Actinoplanes lobatus: one gene and its partner. The protein of the gene in region 1 interacts with the protein of each later gene in a pairwise test. Links are inferred from orthologs where the notes say so. Each region holds a gene or a part of one and is shown in the gene's direction. Other genes may lie near its edges.

Evidence for each region. The genes of interacting proteins can lie anywhere in the genome.
Region 2: the proteins of BJ964_RS07215 (region 1) and BJ964_RS25270 interact in binary tests that used the Escherichia coli proteins (3 or more experiments, as listed by UniProt). The link is inferred for Actinoplanes lobatus from one-to-one orthologs.

The regions. Positions count from the first base shown.
Region 1 is NZ_JACHNC010000001.1:1,623,052-1,629,762, forward strand. The notes cover bases 1,374-4,165. They hold BJ964_RS07215 (PaaX family transcriptional regulator), read left to right. Parts: upstream 1,374-2,263; coding sequence 2,264-3,067; downstream 3,068-4,165. Other genes in these bases: BJ964_RS07205 (leucyl aminopeptidase family protein), read right to left, coding at 1,374-1,745; BJ964_RS07210 (DUF3117 domain-containing protein), read right to left, coding at 1,823-1,990; BJ964_RS07220 (enoyl-CoA hydratase-related protein), read left to right, coding at 3,064-3,852; BJ964_RS07225 (IS4 family transposase), read left to right, coding at 4,002-4,165. In the rest of the region: BJ964_RS07200 (O-methyltransferase), read left to right, coding at 1-245; more of BJ964_RS07205, read right to left, coding at 342-1,373; more of BJ964_RS07225, read left to right, coding at 4,166-5,330; BJ964_RS07230 (hypothetical protein), read right to left, coding at 5,367-5,873; BJ964_RS07235 (DNA-3-methyladenine glycosylase I), read right to left, coding at 5,878-6,450; BJ964_RS07240 (SRPBCC family protein), read right to left, coding at 6,447-6,711. UniProt on the Escherichia coli protein: Negative regulator of the paaZ and paaABCDEFGHIJK catabolic operons. Binds the consensus sequence 5'-WWTRTGATTCGYGWT-3'. Binding of PaaX is specifically inhibited by phenylacetyl-coenzyme A (PA-CoA).
Region 2 is NZ_JACHNC010000001.1:5,505,218-5,512,091, forward strand. Bases 2,332-5,286 are described here. They hold BJ964_RS25270 (sensor histidine kinase), read left to right. Parts: upstream 2,332-3,114; coding sequence 3,115-4,458; downstream 4,459-5,286. Other genes in these bases: BJ964_RS25260 (intradiol ring-cleavage dioxygenase), read left to right, coding at 2,332-2,394; BJ964_RS25265 (response regulator transcription factor), read left to right, coding at 2,449-3,111; BJ964_RS25275 (Pr6Pr family membrane protein), read left to right, coding at 4,508-5,185. In the rest of the region: trpB (tryptophan synthase subunit beta), read right to left, coding at 1-24; BJ964_RS25255 (LolA family protein), read right to left, coding at 159-1,337; more of BJ964_RS25260, read left to right, coding at 1,456-2,331; BJ964_RS49180 (cytochrome P450), read left to right, coding at 5,313-6,518; BJ964_RS25285 (lipocalin-like domain-containing protein), read right to left, coding at 6,562-6,874. UniProt on the Escherichia coli protein: Histidine kinase member of the two-component regulatory system CpxA/CpxR which responds to envelope stress response by activating expression of downstream genes including cpxP, degP, dsbA and ppiA.

The DNA.
Region 1 (6,711 bases):
TCTTCGTGGACGCCGACACCACCGAGTTCGCCGCCTGCACCGAGGCCGCCCTGCGCCTGCTCCGGCCGGGCGGGGTGCTGATCGTGAACGGGGCGCACGCGGGCGGGCGGATCAGCGACCCGTCCGCCCGGGACGTGGACACCCTGACCATCCGGGAGACGGTCAAGGCGATCCGTGAGTCCGAGGACTGGATCCCCGCGGTGATCCCCTTAGGCGCCGGTCTGCTGACCGCTGTCAAGCGCTGAGAGGTAATAAAGCAACCAGGATGCGCCCGTTGGTGGCGAGGGCTCCGAAGACGACCACGGCTTCGCCTAGCCGTTTTCGGCGCCCTCGCCACCAACTCAAAAGGGCGCATCCTCGCCGAGCGCAGCGAGGTAATAAAGCAACGTCCGGGCGCCCCAGCCGGTGGCGCCCTTGGTCAGCTCGCCGTCGGCGGCCTCGGCCCAGCTCGGCGCGGACATGTCGAAGTGCGCCCAGCGGACCGGGCCGTAGAAGTCGCGCAGGAACAGGGCGGCCGTGATCACGCCGGGCCCGGCGCCCGCGTTGATCCGGTCGGCGATGTCGCTGCTCTGGTACTCGATGTAGTCGTCGGCCAGAGGCAGCCGCCACATCCGCTCGCCGGCCGCCTCGCCGGCCGCGGTCAGCGCCGTCACCAGCTCCTCGTCCGGGCTGATCAGGGCGGCTGTGCGCTTGCCGAGCGCCACGGCGTTCGCCCCGGTCAGGGTGGCCAGGTCGATGACCAGGTCCGGGCCGAGTTCGGCGGCCGCGTACGCCAGGGCGTCGGCCAGCACGAGACGGCCCTCGGCGTCGGAGTTCGTGTTCTCGGTGGTCGAGCCGTCGTAGTGGGTGATCACGTCGCCGGGGCGGAAGGCGGCGCCGCCGATCGCGTTCTCGGCGAGCGGCACCAGCGTGGTGATCCGCACCGGCAGGTTCAGGTCGGCGGCCCCCAGGGTGGCGGCGACCACCGCGGCCGCGCCGCCCATGTCCTTCTTCATCAGCTTCATGCTGTCCCGCGGCTTGATCGAGATGCCGCCGGTGTCGAAGGTGATGCCCTTGCCGACCAGGACCACGTGGGTGGTCGCGCCGGGCGGCTGCCAGGAGATCTCGACGAAGCGCGGCGGCGACACCGAACCGCCGCCGACGGCCCGCAGACCACCGAACCGCTCCAGCTCGTCGCCGGCCCGGACAGTCACGGTCAGGCCGGGGCGGCGCGCGGCCTCGGCCACGATCTGGCCGGCGAACCACTCCGGGTTCTTCACCGACGAGGGTGTGTTGGTCAGGTCCCGGGCGAGCCACGTGGCCTCGGCGGTCACGGTCGCGGCCGCCAGGCTCTCCGCGTACGCCGAAGGGTCGTCGAGAACGAGCCGCACCTCGCCGGACCGGGGCGCCTTGACCGCGTCGCGATAGCGATAGCCGCCCATCCAGAGGCCCTCGGCCAGGCCGCGCAGCGCGCCCGGGGCGAGGTCCGCCGGAAGCAGCGCCTCCAGGATCTCGTCGTCGCCGGCCTCCCGCACGATCGCGGCGCCGGCCGCACGCCAGGCCGCCTCGTCCCCGGCGCCGACCCCGGCCAGCAGGACCCGGGACGGCTGCCGTAGCGGGCGCGGGAACACCGTGATCCGGCCCGCCGTATCGGCGCCGTCGGTCGCGGCGACCAGTGCGGACATCTCCGGATCCAGGCCGGGGCCGACCGGGAGGACCCGGGTGTGAGTGTCGTCGGAGACGTCGGTCAATCGGATGGTGAACACGGGAGGATGACCTTTCCCTGAGACGTGGAAAGCCCGCCGGTACGGGCGGTACCGTACCGGCGGGCTCGCGTGAAACGTCAGCCGGCGATCGACTTCAACGCGTCACCCAGCGCGTTGGCCTCGTCCGGAGTCATCTCAACGACGAGACGGCCACCACCTTCCAGCGGGACGCGCATGACGATGCCACGACCCTCCTTGGTGACCTCCAGCGGACCATCGCCCGTCCGCGGCTTCATCGCCGCCATCTTGTCTCCCCTCAGACCTACGTCAGGGTCGGTGGGTTGCCCCACAGCCACTTGCTCCTGGAATGCCAGCAGCCCCGTCACGTGCTCAGCCCCACGCGACGCGGTGCTCGTTTCCGACCGGCGGCCGTACAGGCCGTTTCACGTTTCCACGCGTTGCGGCCCACCGTGCCGATCAAACATTTTCCCTGATGAACACCGGCGAACCCAAACCCAGCCCGGGCGGATGTGACAGCATCTAGCATATCGTCTTTTGGGCTGTCACAATGTGCGGTCATGCAGGCGCGGTCCGCACTCTTCGACCTGTACGGCGACTACCTGCGCGATCGCGGCTCCCGAGCCCCGGTCTCGGCGCTGGTCCGGCTGCTGGCACCGCTCGACATCGCGGCTCCGGCAGTCCGCACCGCAGTGTCGCGAATGGTGCGACAGGGCTGGTTGCATCCGCTCCGGCTGGCCGCCGGACCGGGTTATCTGCTCACCCCGAAGGCCGCGCGCCGGCTCGACGAGGCAGCCGCCCGGGTGTACCGAACCGGTCGCGGTGGCTGGGACGGCCGCTTCGACATGATCCTGCTCCACGAGCCGGTCACGCGGCGGGACGCGCTCCGGCTCACCTATCTGGGCTACGGGTCGCTCAGCGAGCAGGTCTGGGTGGCGCCCCGGGCCTCCGAAGAGGTCGAAGCGCTGCTGGCCGAGGCGGGTGCGGGCCACGAGCGGTTCAGTGCCAGCCCCGCGGCGGACGCCACCGGGATCGTGGACCGGGCCTGGGACCTGGCCCGCATCGGACAGTCGTACCAGGAGTTCGTCGAAAAACTACAACCCGTGGTCAAGGCGATCACTCCACGTAGCACCGACGAGGAGGCGTACGCGGCCCGGTTCCGTCTGGTGCACGCCTGGCGGTCGTTCCTCTTCCAGGACCCGCAGCTGCCCTCGGCGCTGCTGCCCGCGGGCTGGCCGGGCGTCAAGGCCGCCGGATTCTTCGACAAGCACGCCACCCGGCTGCGCCCGGCCGCCGACCGGCACGTGGAACGCTGCCTGCAGTCGGCCACCCGTGGAGCGCGTGTGGGATTCTCGAACCCATGACCGACTCGCTCCTCGTCGACCGCACTGACGCGGTAGTCACCCTGACCCTCAACCGCCCCGACGCGATGAACTCCTTCACCGTCGACCTCAAGGAGGCGTTGCGGGACACCCTCGCCGAGCTGGAGGGCGACCGGTCCTGCCGGGCGATCGTGCTGACCGGCGCGGGCGGCGCCTTCTGCGGCGGCCAGGACCTGCGGGAGCACGCGTCGCTGCTGCAGTCGGGCGCGACCGATTTGAACACCGTGCAGGTGCACTACAACCCGATCGCGCAGCGGCTGGCCAACATGCCGAAGCCGGTGATCGCCGCGGTGGGCGGGATGGCCGCCGGGGCCGGCGCCTCGCTGGCCCTGCTCGCCGACTTCCGTATCGGCGGCCCCCGGACCAGCTTCCTGATGGCCTTCGCCAACGTGGGCCTGGCCGGGGACAGCGGCATCTCCTGGTCGCTGCCGCGGATCGTGGGCCACGCCAAGGCGGTGGAGCTGCTGCTGCTCGCGAAGCCGGTGAAGGCCGAGGAGGCGTCCCGGATCGGGATGCTGACCCAGCTGCTGGACGACGACGAGAAGGTGCTGCCGGCGGCCCAGGAGCTGGCCGCGCGGCTGGCGGCGGGCCCCACGGTGGCCTACGGCGCGATCAAGCGCGAGCTGTCCATCGCCACGGCCGGCACCCTGTCCGACGCCCTGGCGGCCGAGGCCCAGGCTCAGGCGATCTGCGGCGCGACCGCGGACCACTCGGCCGCGGTCAACGCCTTCCTGAACAAGCAGCGCCCGGAATACCAGGGGCGCTAGTCCCAACGCCGTTCAGTTAGGCGGTCCGGGCTGGCGTCAAGGGTGTTGATCAGAAAGTAGGAAGCGGAGTTCCGGTATAGAGGTTTGTCACTCCAAGACAACCCACCCCAGGACTCCGCTTGCTCGATCAGATTGCCATAACCCGCACCGTGACGGTAGCTGCAGGGGTGTTCGCGCCGGGGCATCTGGGCGAGCTGACCCGGCTGATTCCGTTCGAGATGGTCGATGACGTTCTTGCCGCCACCGGGCGGGTGCAGCAGCGGGTACGGCTGCTGCCGGGCCGGGTGGTGGTGTATCTGCTGCTGGCCGGGGTGCTGTTCGCCGAATACGGCTACCTGCAGGTGTGGCAACAGTTGACCGCGGGGCTGGCCGGGTTGAGCCTGGCCGAGCCTTCTTCCAGTGCTTTGCGGCAGGCCCGGCAGCGTCTCGGATCCGCGCCGTTGCGAGCATTGTTCGATCTGCTGCGCGGCCCGGCCGCGACGTCGGCCACCCCAGCGGTCCGCTGGCAAGGCCTGCTGCTGACCGCGGTCGACGGGACGACGCTGTCGGTCGCCGATGCCGCCGCGGTCGGCGTCCGCTACCGCAAACAGCGCGGTAACCACGGCGGGGCCGGCTACCCGACGCTACGGCTGAGCGCTCTGCTGGCCTGCGGCACCCGCTCGGTGATCGACGCCGTTTTCGACCCGCTCGGCACCAGCGAACTCGATCAGGCCCGCGTACTGGCCCGCAGCCTGAAAGCGGGGATGCTGCTGCTGGCCGACCGCAACTACGCTGCCGCCGATCTGGTCAAGACCCTCGCCGCCACGAAGGCCGAGTTGCTGATCCGCTGCAAGAGTGGCCGCCGCCTGCCGGTCATCACCCGGCACCGGGACGGCTCCTGGCTGTCCACGATCGGCACCGTGCGGGTGCGGGTCATCGACGCCCGGATCGCGGTCAAGACCAGCACCGGCACGAGCACCGGTGACTACCGGCTGATCACCACCCTGCTGGACGCCCGCCGACACCCAGCCGGGGAACTGATCACGCTGTATCACCAGCGGTGGGAGATCGAGACCGCCTACCTGGAGCTGAAGTCCAGCATTCTCGGTGGCCGGGTCCTACGCGCCCGTACCCCGGACGGCATCGACCAGGAGATCCACGCGCTGCTGATCGTCTACCAGCTCCTACGCACCGCCATGGTCGATGCCACTGACACCCGGCCCGGCCTCGACCCGGACCGGGCCAGCTTCACCACCGCTTTGATCACCGCCCGCAACCAGGTCATCCAAGCCGCGGGCATCATCACCGACACCGTCGTCGACCTCGTCGGCGCGATCGGCCAGGCAGTCCTGGACCACCTACTGCCCGACCGCCGGATCCGGGTGAAAGCCCGCATGATCAAACGATCGAACTCCAAATACCAGGCCCGCGGCCCGAACATCGACCGGCGCACCTACCAAGCCACCATCGCCATCAACATCATCACCGACGGACCTTGACGAACCCGACGCTGGCCTAACTGAACGGCGTTGGCGCTAGTCCTCGTCGTCTTCTTCCTCGGGGTCCTGGTTCGCCTCGGCCCCGAGGACGAAGGCCTGCATGGCCAGCTCGTCACCGGAGGGCCAGACGTAGGTGGGCAGCTCGGCCGGGCCGAGCTCCAGCACGTGCGACCAGAACTGGCGCACCGCCTCGGCCGGGTTCACCGCCTCGATCGGCATGGCCACGCTCACCAGCCAGGCCTTCCGGTCGGACGGGCCGCCCAGGCGCTCGGCGAACCGCCGGAACGTCGCCTCGTCGACCGGGCCCTCCGAAAGATCGGCCGGAACCGGCTCGTCGAAGGCCCGTCGCAGGTACCACAACGCGAGACCGCCGTCGGTCTTCTCCACCCGGGCCAACGCCACGACCTGCTGTTCGGCGACCACCAGCACCTCGTCGCCGACCGCGGCCCCGGCGGGGCCGCCGGCCACGGTCACCACATCGTGCTGGAACAACCGCTCGGTCGCCCACTGCTCATCCGGAAGAACTACCGACCATCGCGCCATGGCTTCATCTCATCACGGGCACCCAGCAGTCCGTGAGGTGGTCGTCGACCATGCCGGTGGCCTGCATCAACGCGTACGCCGTGGTGGGTCCGACGAACTTGAACCCGCGCTTCTTGAGCGCCTTGGCCATGGCGGTGGACTCGGGCGTGACCGCCGGGACGTCGGCGCGGGTCCGCGGCCGGTCCCGCCCCGCGGGCGCGAACGACCAGAGCAGCTCGGTCAGGTCGACCTCGGCCGCCACCCGGGCGTTGTGCAGCGCCGCGTCGATCTTCATCCGGTTGCGGACGATGCCGGCGTCAGCCATCAGGCGCTCGGCGTCGGCCCCGGTGTAGCCGGCCACCTTGACGATCGAGAAGCCGTCGAAGGCGGCCCGGAACGCCGGGCGCTTGCGCAGGATGGTGATCCAGGACAGGCCGGACTGGAAGGCCTCCAGGGTGAGCCGCTCGAAGAGGGCGTCGTCGCCGCGGACCGGCCGGCCCCACTCGTCGTCGTGATACGCCGTGTAGTCCGGTGAGCCGCCCGCCCAGAAGCACCGGGGCTGCCCGTCGGCGCCGATCACGAGCCCGGTGTCGGTCACGGCAGCCGCCCCTGCTCGACGAGCCGTGCGAAGCGCTTGAGCGCCCCGGTGAAGCCGATCTTGGAGCCCGGCCAGAGAACCGGCCAGGCGACCTTGCCGACCGCGCCGGGCGGCAGGTGGAACCACTCGTGCAGCACGATCTGGGTCCGGTCACCGGACATCGCGGTGCACCGCATCGAGCCGGGGCCGCGCAGCACCTTGCCGCAGTGCACGACGCGGACCTCGTACGGCTCGTTGACCTTGACCACCCGCAGCTCGTCG
Region 2 (6,874 bases), 3.9 Mb from region 1 along the record:
GGCCATCGATTCGAGCACGGTCATCACCATCTCCTAGAGTTCTAGAACTCTTGCCACTCCAGTCTGCCATGAACGCGGCGAGAGTTCTATAACTGTAGGCGGGTGCAAACGGAAGAACGCCCCGGCAGCGTGCACCGGGGCGTTCTGCGTGTAGCTGACTACTTGGCGGCCGCCGCGTACAGCGCCTCCGGCGAGACCAGCCCGCCGAGCACCCGTCCGTCGTCGGTCAGCAGCACGCTGAACAGCGAGCTGCGGAGCAACCGGCCCTTGCCCCAGGACCCCTCGACCTTCTCCAGGGTGCCGAGGAACTGCTCGGCGACCTGACCCGCCTGAGTTTCCTCAGGCGAGGAGGAAGAGGACTTGGCGCCCTCCAGTTCGTCGAGCACCGGCGCCTTCCCGACCACGATCGTCGTCCAGCCCTCGCCGATGACCTTGACGCCGTCGCCGGCCGGAGAACCGGCCGGAGCGCCGGGAACGGACGGCTTGGCCGGAACACCAGGAGCGCCCGGAACCGCCTTGCCGGAGTGGTCGGCGATGCCACCCTCACTGACCTTCGCACCCGGCGGCGGGTTGAAGCTGAACTGGTCGTCCGCCGGAACCTCGAAGGTGATCTGCTCGAACGCCACCCGGAACGCGGGCTTGCTGGTGTTCTTCGCGTAGACGTCCACCCGCAGCGGGATGTGCTGCTCGGCGTCGATCGCCAGGCGCACCTGCCCGACCAGCGACGCGGTGTCCCGCGGGCTGAGCACCAGCTCGTACGCGTCCCGCCCGGCCACCTCGGCGGCGCCGGTCGTCTCCACCTTGGTGCTCTCGTCGATCGCGGCGAGTGCGGCCTCGGCGGCCTCCTGCGGCGTCGCCGGGAGCCCGGCCGGCGCCTTGTCCGGCTTCCCGCCCACGTCGGCGGGGAGCTTCACGTGCGTACCGGTGTTGTCCTTGCTGCTCCAGATCCACACGTCGGAACCGTTGCGGATCACGTCGGTCTCGCCGCTCGTGCCGAGCAGCGCGAACCGTGCCTTGTCCTCTCCCGCGTACCAGACGCGGGCGGTGTTGCTCCCGGCGATCAGGCTGGTCAGGTTGCCGCCACCGCCGGAGACGTTGCCGAGCAGCCCCGCGATGCCCGGAAGCCCCAGGTCGGCGCTCTGCACCAGGGTGCCGGACAGACCTTGCGGATCGGCGCTCTGCAGGTCGACGAGCAACTGTGCGGCACTGCGCTCCGGCAGTGCCGGGTCGGCGTTCGCCACGATCGTCCCGGCCGCTGCGCCGCCCCCGATGACCGCCACCGCCGCAGCCGACGGGACCAGCCAGCGCAGCGCCGGCCTGGACCTCAACACGGACACGATGTCCACCTCCCGAATCTCTGGGGCAATCGTGCATCGGGGCCGCTGTGATCCCGCTGAGAAGCTCCCCTAGGGGTTCGACGCCGATATAGCGTTATATGAGACATAGGGGGAATTCATGGCTTCCTATCGGGGGCGTCCACTGCCCCGGCCCGACGAGGACATTCTCCACCAGGGTCTGGCCTTCGACCTGGCCACCATGCGCCGCCGTCAGGCGCTGCGCGTCCTCGGGCTGGGCGCGGTCGCCCTCGGGCTCGGCGGCTGCGGCGACGACGAGGAGACGCCGAGCACCGAGACCGACACGGTGATCGGCGAGATCCCCGACGAGACCGCCGGGCCCTACCCGGGCGACGGCTCGAACGGGCCCGACGTGCTGACCCGGAGCGGCGTGGTCCGCAGCGACATCCGGTCCAGCTTCGGCAGCTCGACCACCCGTGCCGAGGGCATCCCGATGACCCTCACCCTGGCCGTCCAGGATCTGGCCGGCGGCGGCGCCCCCTTCGCCGGCGTGGCCGTCTACGTCTGGCACTGCGACCGGTCCGGCCGCTACTCGCTCTACTCCGAGGGCATCACCGGCGAGAACTACCTGCGCGGCGTCCAGATCGCCGACGACGGTGGCGAGGTGACCTTCACCAGCATCTTCCCGGCCTGCTACACCGGCCGGTGGCCACACATTCACTTCGAGGTCTACCCCGACCAGGCGAGCATCTCCGATGCCTCGAACGCCATCGCCACGTCGCAGGTCGCGCTTCCGGAGAACATCTGCGAGGAGGCATACACCCAGACCGGGTACGAGGCCTCGGTCACCAATCTCGCCCAGGTCTCGCTGGACACCGACAACGTGTTCGGCGACGATTCCGGCGCGCTCCAGCTGGCCACCGTGACCGGCGACGCGATGAGCGGGTACACGGTCACCCTCGAGGCCGGCGTGGACACCACGACCACCCCGACCGGCGGCCGGCTCACCGGCGACGGCGCCCCGTCCGGAGCGCCACCGGGTGGCCCACCGCCCAGCGGAGGGCCGGGCGGGCCGGGTGGGCCACCGCCGAGCCGCTGAGAGGTCGCTGAGAGTCCCTGACAATCGCGTGCCCCGGCATGCCAAGGTGTGGGGGTGCGGTTGCTGGTGGTGGAGGACGAGGCGCGGTTGGCCGCCGCGCTACGGCGTGGCCTGCAGGCCGAGGGCTTCGCGGTGGACATCGCCGCCGACGGCCAGGACGGTCTCGAGATGGCCCGCCATGGTGGGTACGACGCGATGATCCTGGACGTGATGCTGCCCCGCCTCTCCGGCTACCGGGTGGTGCGCCAGCTGCGCGCCGAGCGGCACTGGCTGCCGGTGCTCATGCTGAGCGCCAAGGACGGGGAGTACGACCAGGCCGACGGCCTCGACTGCGGCGCCGACGACTACCTGACCAAGCCTTTCTCGTACGTCGTGCTGTTGGCCCGTCTCCGCGCCCTGCTGCGCCGCGGCGCCCAGGCCCGTCCCGTCGTGCTCGCGTTCGGTGATGTCGAGTTGGATCCGGCGGAACGCCGGGTCCTGGTCCGCGGCGACGAGGTGACCCTGACAGCCCGCGAGTTCGCCCTGCTGGAGTACCTGATGCGCCATCCCGGCCAGGTCGTCTCCAAGACCGAGCTGCTCGACCATGTGTGGGATGCCGCGCTCGAGACCGCGCCGAACGCGGTCGAGGTCTACGTCGGCTACCTGCGCCGCAAGATCGGCCGGGAGCGGCTGGAGACGGTCCGCGGCGCCGGCTACCGGCTGGCGACAGTCGAGTAGACGATGCAACGCGTCAAGGAGCTGAGCCTGCGGGCACGGCTGCTGCTCGTCTCCCTCGCCGGCCTCGTCTTCGGCCTGTCCGCCGGCGCCGTCCTGCTGATCGCGGTCCTGGGATATGCCCAGGTCCGCTCGGTGCAGAGCGAGGCGATGGCCACCGCCCGCGGCGTGGCCGCGCTCGTGGACCAGGGCGCGCTGCCGAACCCGATCCCGGTCACCCCGGGCGTCCAGGTGCAGGTCATCGACGACGACAACAGGGTGCTGGCGTCGTCGGCCACCGCCGACGACCTCACCCCCATGCTCGGCGCCGCGGAGCTCGCCCACCTGCGCGACGGCGAGGGCCGGCAGATCCCTGGCTACCTGATTCACGACCAGGGCGAGGCCCGTGTCGTTCAGCTCACCGCCGGCCCGCCGACCGCGCCCGTCCGCATCCTGGTGGCCCGTTCCATCGACCACGTGACGCAGAACCTGCACATCCTGCGGATCACCCTGCTGATCCTGTTCCCGCTGCTGGCCGCGTTGCTGGCGGCCGGCCTGTGGCGGGCGCTCGGCGCGGCGCTGCGGCCGGTCGACGCGCTGCGGGCCGGCGCCGAGGAGATCACCGGCGGCACCCGGGCCGGCCGGCTGCCGGTGCCGGACTCCCGCGACGAGGTCCACCGGCTGGCCGTGACGCTCAACGACATGCTGCACCGGCTCGACGCGGCCCGCGCACGGCAGCGCGCGTTCGTCGCCGACGCCGCGCACGAGCTGCGCAGCCCGCTCACCAACATCCGTACCGAACTGGAGGTCGCGCAGCACCTGCCGGACGACACCGACTGGCCGGCGCTCACCGATGATCTTCTGGCCGACGTGCAGCGACTGTCCCGCCTGGTCGACGACCTGCTGCTGCTGGCCCGCTCGGACGAGGGCGTGCCCGCCACCCGTCTCGAGGAGATCGATCTCGCCCAGTTCGTCGGCGAGGCGGCGCTGCGCTACCCCGATGTGGAATACCGGGATCCGGGCACGCCGCTGCCCACGCTCGCCGAGCCGGACGCGCTGGCCCGGGTGGTGACCAACCTGCTGGACAACGCGGAGCGGCACAAACGCGAGAAGGTGACGGTCAGTGTCTCGGCCGGCGGCGGGCACCTGCTCATCGTGGTCACCGACGACGGCCCCGGCATCCCGGAACACGACCGGGAGCGGGTGTTCCAGCGCTTCACCCGCCTCGACGACGCCCGGGCCCGCGACGCGGGCGGCTCCGGCCTCGGCCTCGCCATCGTCCGCGAGCTGGTCCGCCGGCATCGCGGTTCGGTCACCCTCGGCGACAATCACCCCGGTCTCCGGGTCGAGGTACGCCTACCGAAAGCGTGACCACCCGCGTTACCCTTCCGCGGCGAGTTCGGTGAGGGGTGGGGAAGTCATGAGGTCCCGGGTCTGGCACGGCGCCCTCGCCGTGATCGTGTTCGCGTCGCTGGTCACCCAGATCGTGCTGACCGCCACCGACACCGCCCCGCACGCCGGGCCGCCCGTGTACGAGCCGGCGTTCACCCGCTTCGAGCGCCTGTTCAGCTACTTCACCATCCAGAGCAACCTGCTTCTGCTGATCGCCGTGACGGCCCTCGCCGTGGACCCGCGCCGCGACGGCCGGGTGTGGCGGGTGATCCGCCTCGACGCCATGCTCGGCATCGTGATCACCGGCATCGTCTACGGCACGATCCTGGCCGGCCAGGTCGAACTGCACGGCGCCGCCTACCTGTCCAATCTGGGCTTCCACTACATCGCCCCGTGGGCGGCCCTGCTCGGCTGGCTCCTGTTCGGCCCGCACCAGCGCATCGACGCCCGCACCATGGCGTGGGCGGCCCTGTGGCCCCTGCTGTGGATCACCTACACCCTGGCCCACGGCGCCGCCACCGACTGGTACCCGTACCCGTTCTCCGATGTGACCGTGCTCGGCTACCCGGCCGTGCTGATCAATCTGGGCGTGGTCGTGCTGATCGCGGTCCTGCTCGGGGCGGTGCTGCGGCTGCTCGACACCCGCCTCCCGTTCCGGCCGCCGGCCGGGGCCGTCGCCGACCGGGAGAACAGCGCCGGCCGCTAGAGATCCTTCGTGGGCGGCAAGGATCTGCTACGTGGCCGCCCGGCGGGTGCTGCCATGGAGCATCTTCTTGTCATTGTTCGGTCCGTGCGCGTCTACCTAACGTGAGGTGATCGACAAGGAGGTGTCTGTGCCCGAAACACAGGAGATTCAGCGGTTCCCGTTCCCCACGGCGTTGCCGGCGGAGCCCGCCCCACGATATGCGGAACTGCGGAACACGGAGCCCGTCTCGCCCGTGCTGCTGCCGACCGGGCACGCGGGCTGGGTGGTCACCCGCTACGACGACGTCCGGGCGGTCTGCACCGATGCGCGGTTCAGCAAGCAGGCGGTCACCGAGCCCGGTGCGCCGCGCCTTCTGCCGATCTTCCAGGAGCTCAGGTCCATCGTGGTGATGGACGCGCCGGAGCACACCCGGCTGCGCAAGCTGGTGGTGAAGGCGTTCAGTGCCCGGCGGGTGGAGAGCCTCCGGCCGTACATGCGGCAGGTGACCGAGGAGCTGATCGCGGCGATGACCGCGGGGCCGCCGGAGGCCGATGTGGTCGCCGCGGTGGCCATGCCGCTGCCGATCAAGGTCATCTGCGAGTTGCTGGGGGTGCCGTTCCAGGACCGTGAGCAGTTCCGGATCTGGGGCGACGCGGTCGTCGGCCTCTCCGGCTCGGCGGGCGGCCCGGACGCGGTGAAGGAGGCGGCCGTCCAGCTGTTCGGCTACCTCGACGCGCTGATCGACAGCAAGCGCCGTACGCCGGCCGATGACCTGCTCACCGCCCTGCTGGCCGCGCACGAGGCGGACGACCGGCTGTCCGCCGAGGAGTTGCGGGTCTTCGCGCTCACGCTGCTGATGGCCGGCTACCACACCACGGCGAGCGCGATCAGCCAGGCGCTGTTCCATCTGCTGCGCCGGCCGGAGAGCTACCGTTCGCTGGTGGGCGCGCCGGGCGACGTGCTGGACCGGGCGCTGGAGGAGCTGCTGCGCTACAGCCAGGTGGCCAACGGGCTGGGCGCGATGCGGATCGCGCTGGAGGACGTGGAGCTGTCCGGTGTGCTCATCCGCAAGGGCGACGCGGTGGTGCCGGCGTTCGGATCGGCCAACCGTGACGGCGCCGTCTTCCCCGACGCGGACCGGCTCGTCCTCGACCGGCAGGACAACCCGCACATCTCCTTCGGCGCCGGTATCCACTACTGTCTCGGCGCCCAGCTCGCCCGGGCGGAGATGCAGATCCTGCTGGCCACCCTCACCGAGCGGCTGCCGACCCTGTCCCTGGTGAACCCGGACGACCCGCTGACCTGGACCACTCCGGCCTTCCCCCGGCCCGCCGCGATGCTCGTGCGGTGGTGAGCCGGAGCCGGCCGGGCCGCGACGGCCCGGCCGGCTCCGCGGGCTACCGCCAGTCGCCCAGCATCTCGACGTGCACCAGGGCGCGCGCCGGCCGGCCACGGTACGTCCCGGTCGCGGTGGCCGCCCCCTCGTACACCCCGGACGCGGCACTGGTGCGCACGATCTCCTGCGCCCGGGGACGCGCGTCCACCACGAGACTGGTGTCGATCGACGGGATGCGCACCACCCATCGGGTCGGGAACCGCTTCCCGGTCACCGGGCTCGTCCAGAAGGCGCCCGCGTCCTCGGCGAGCGGCACCAGTTCGGCGACCTCGATGCGGCCGTCGGGGTGCAGCACGGTCGCGGCGTGGTCCTCG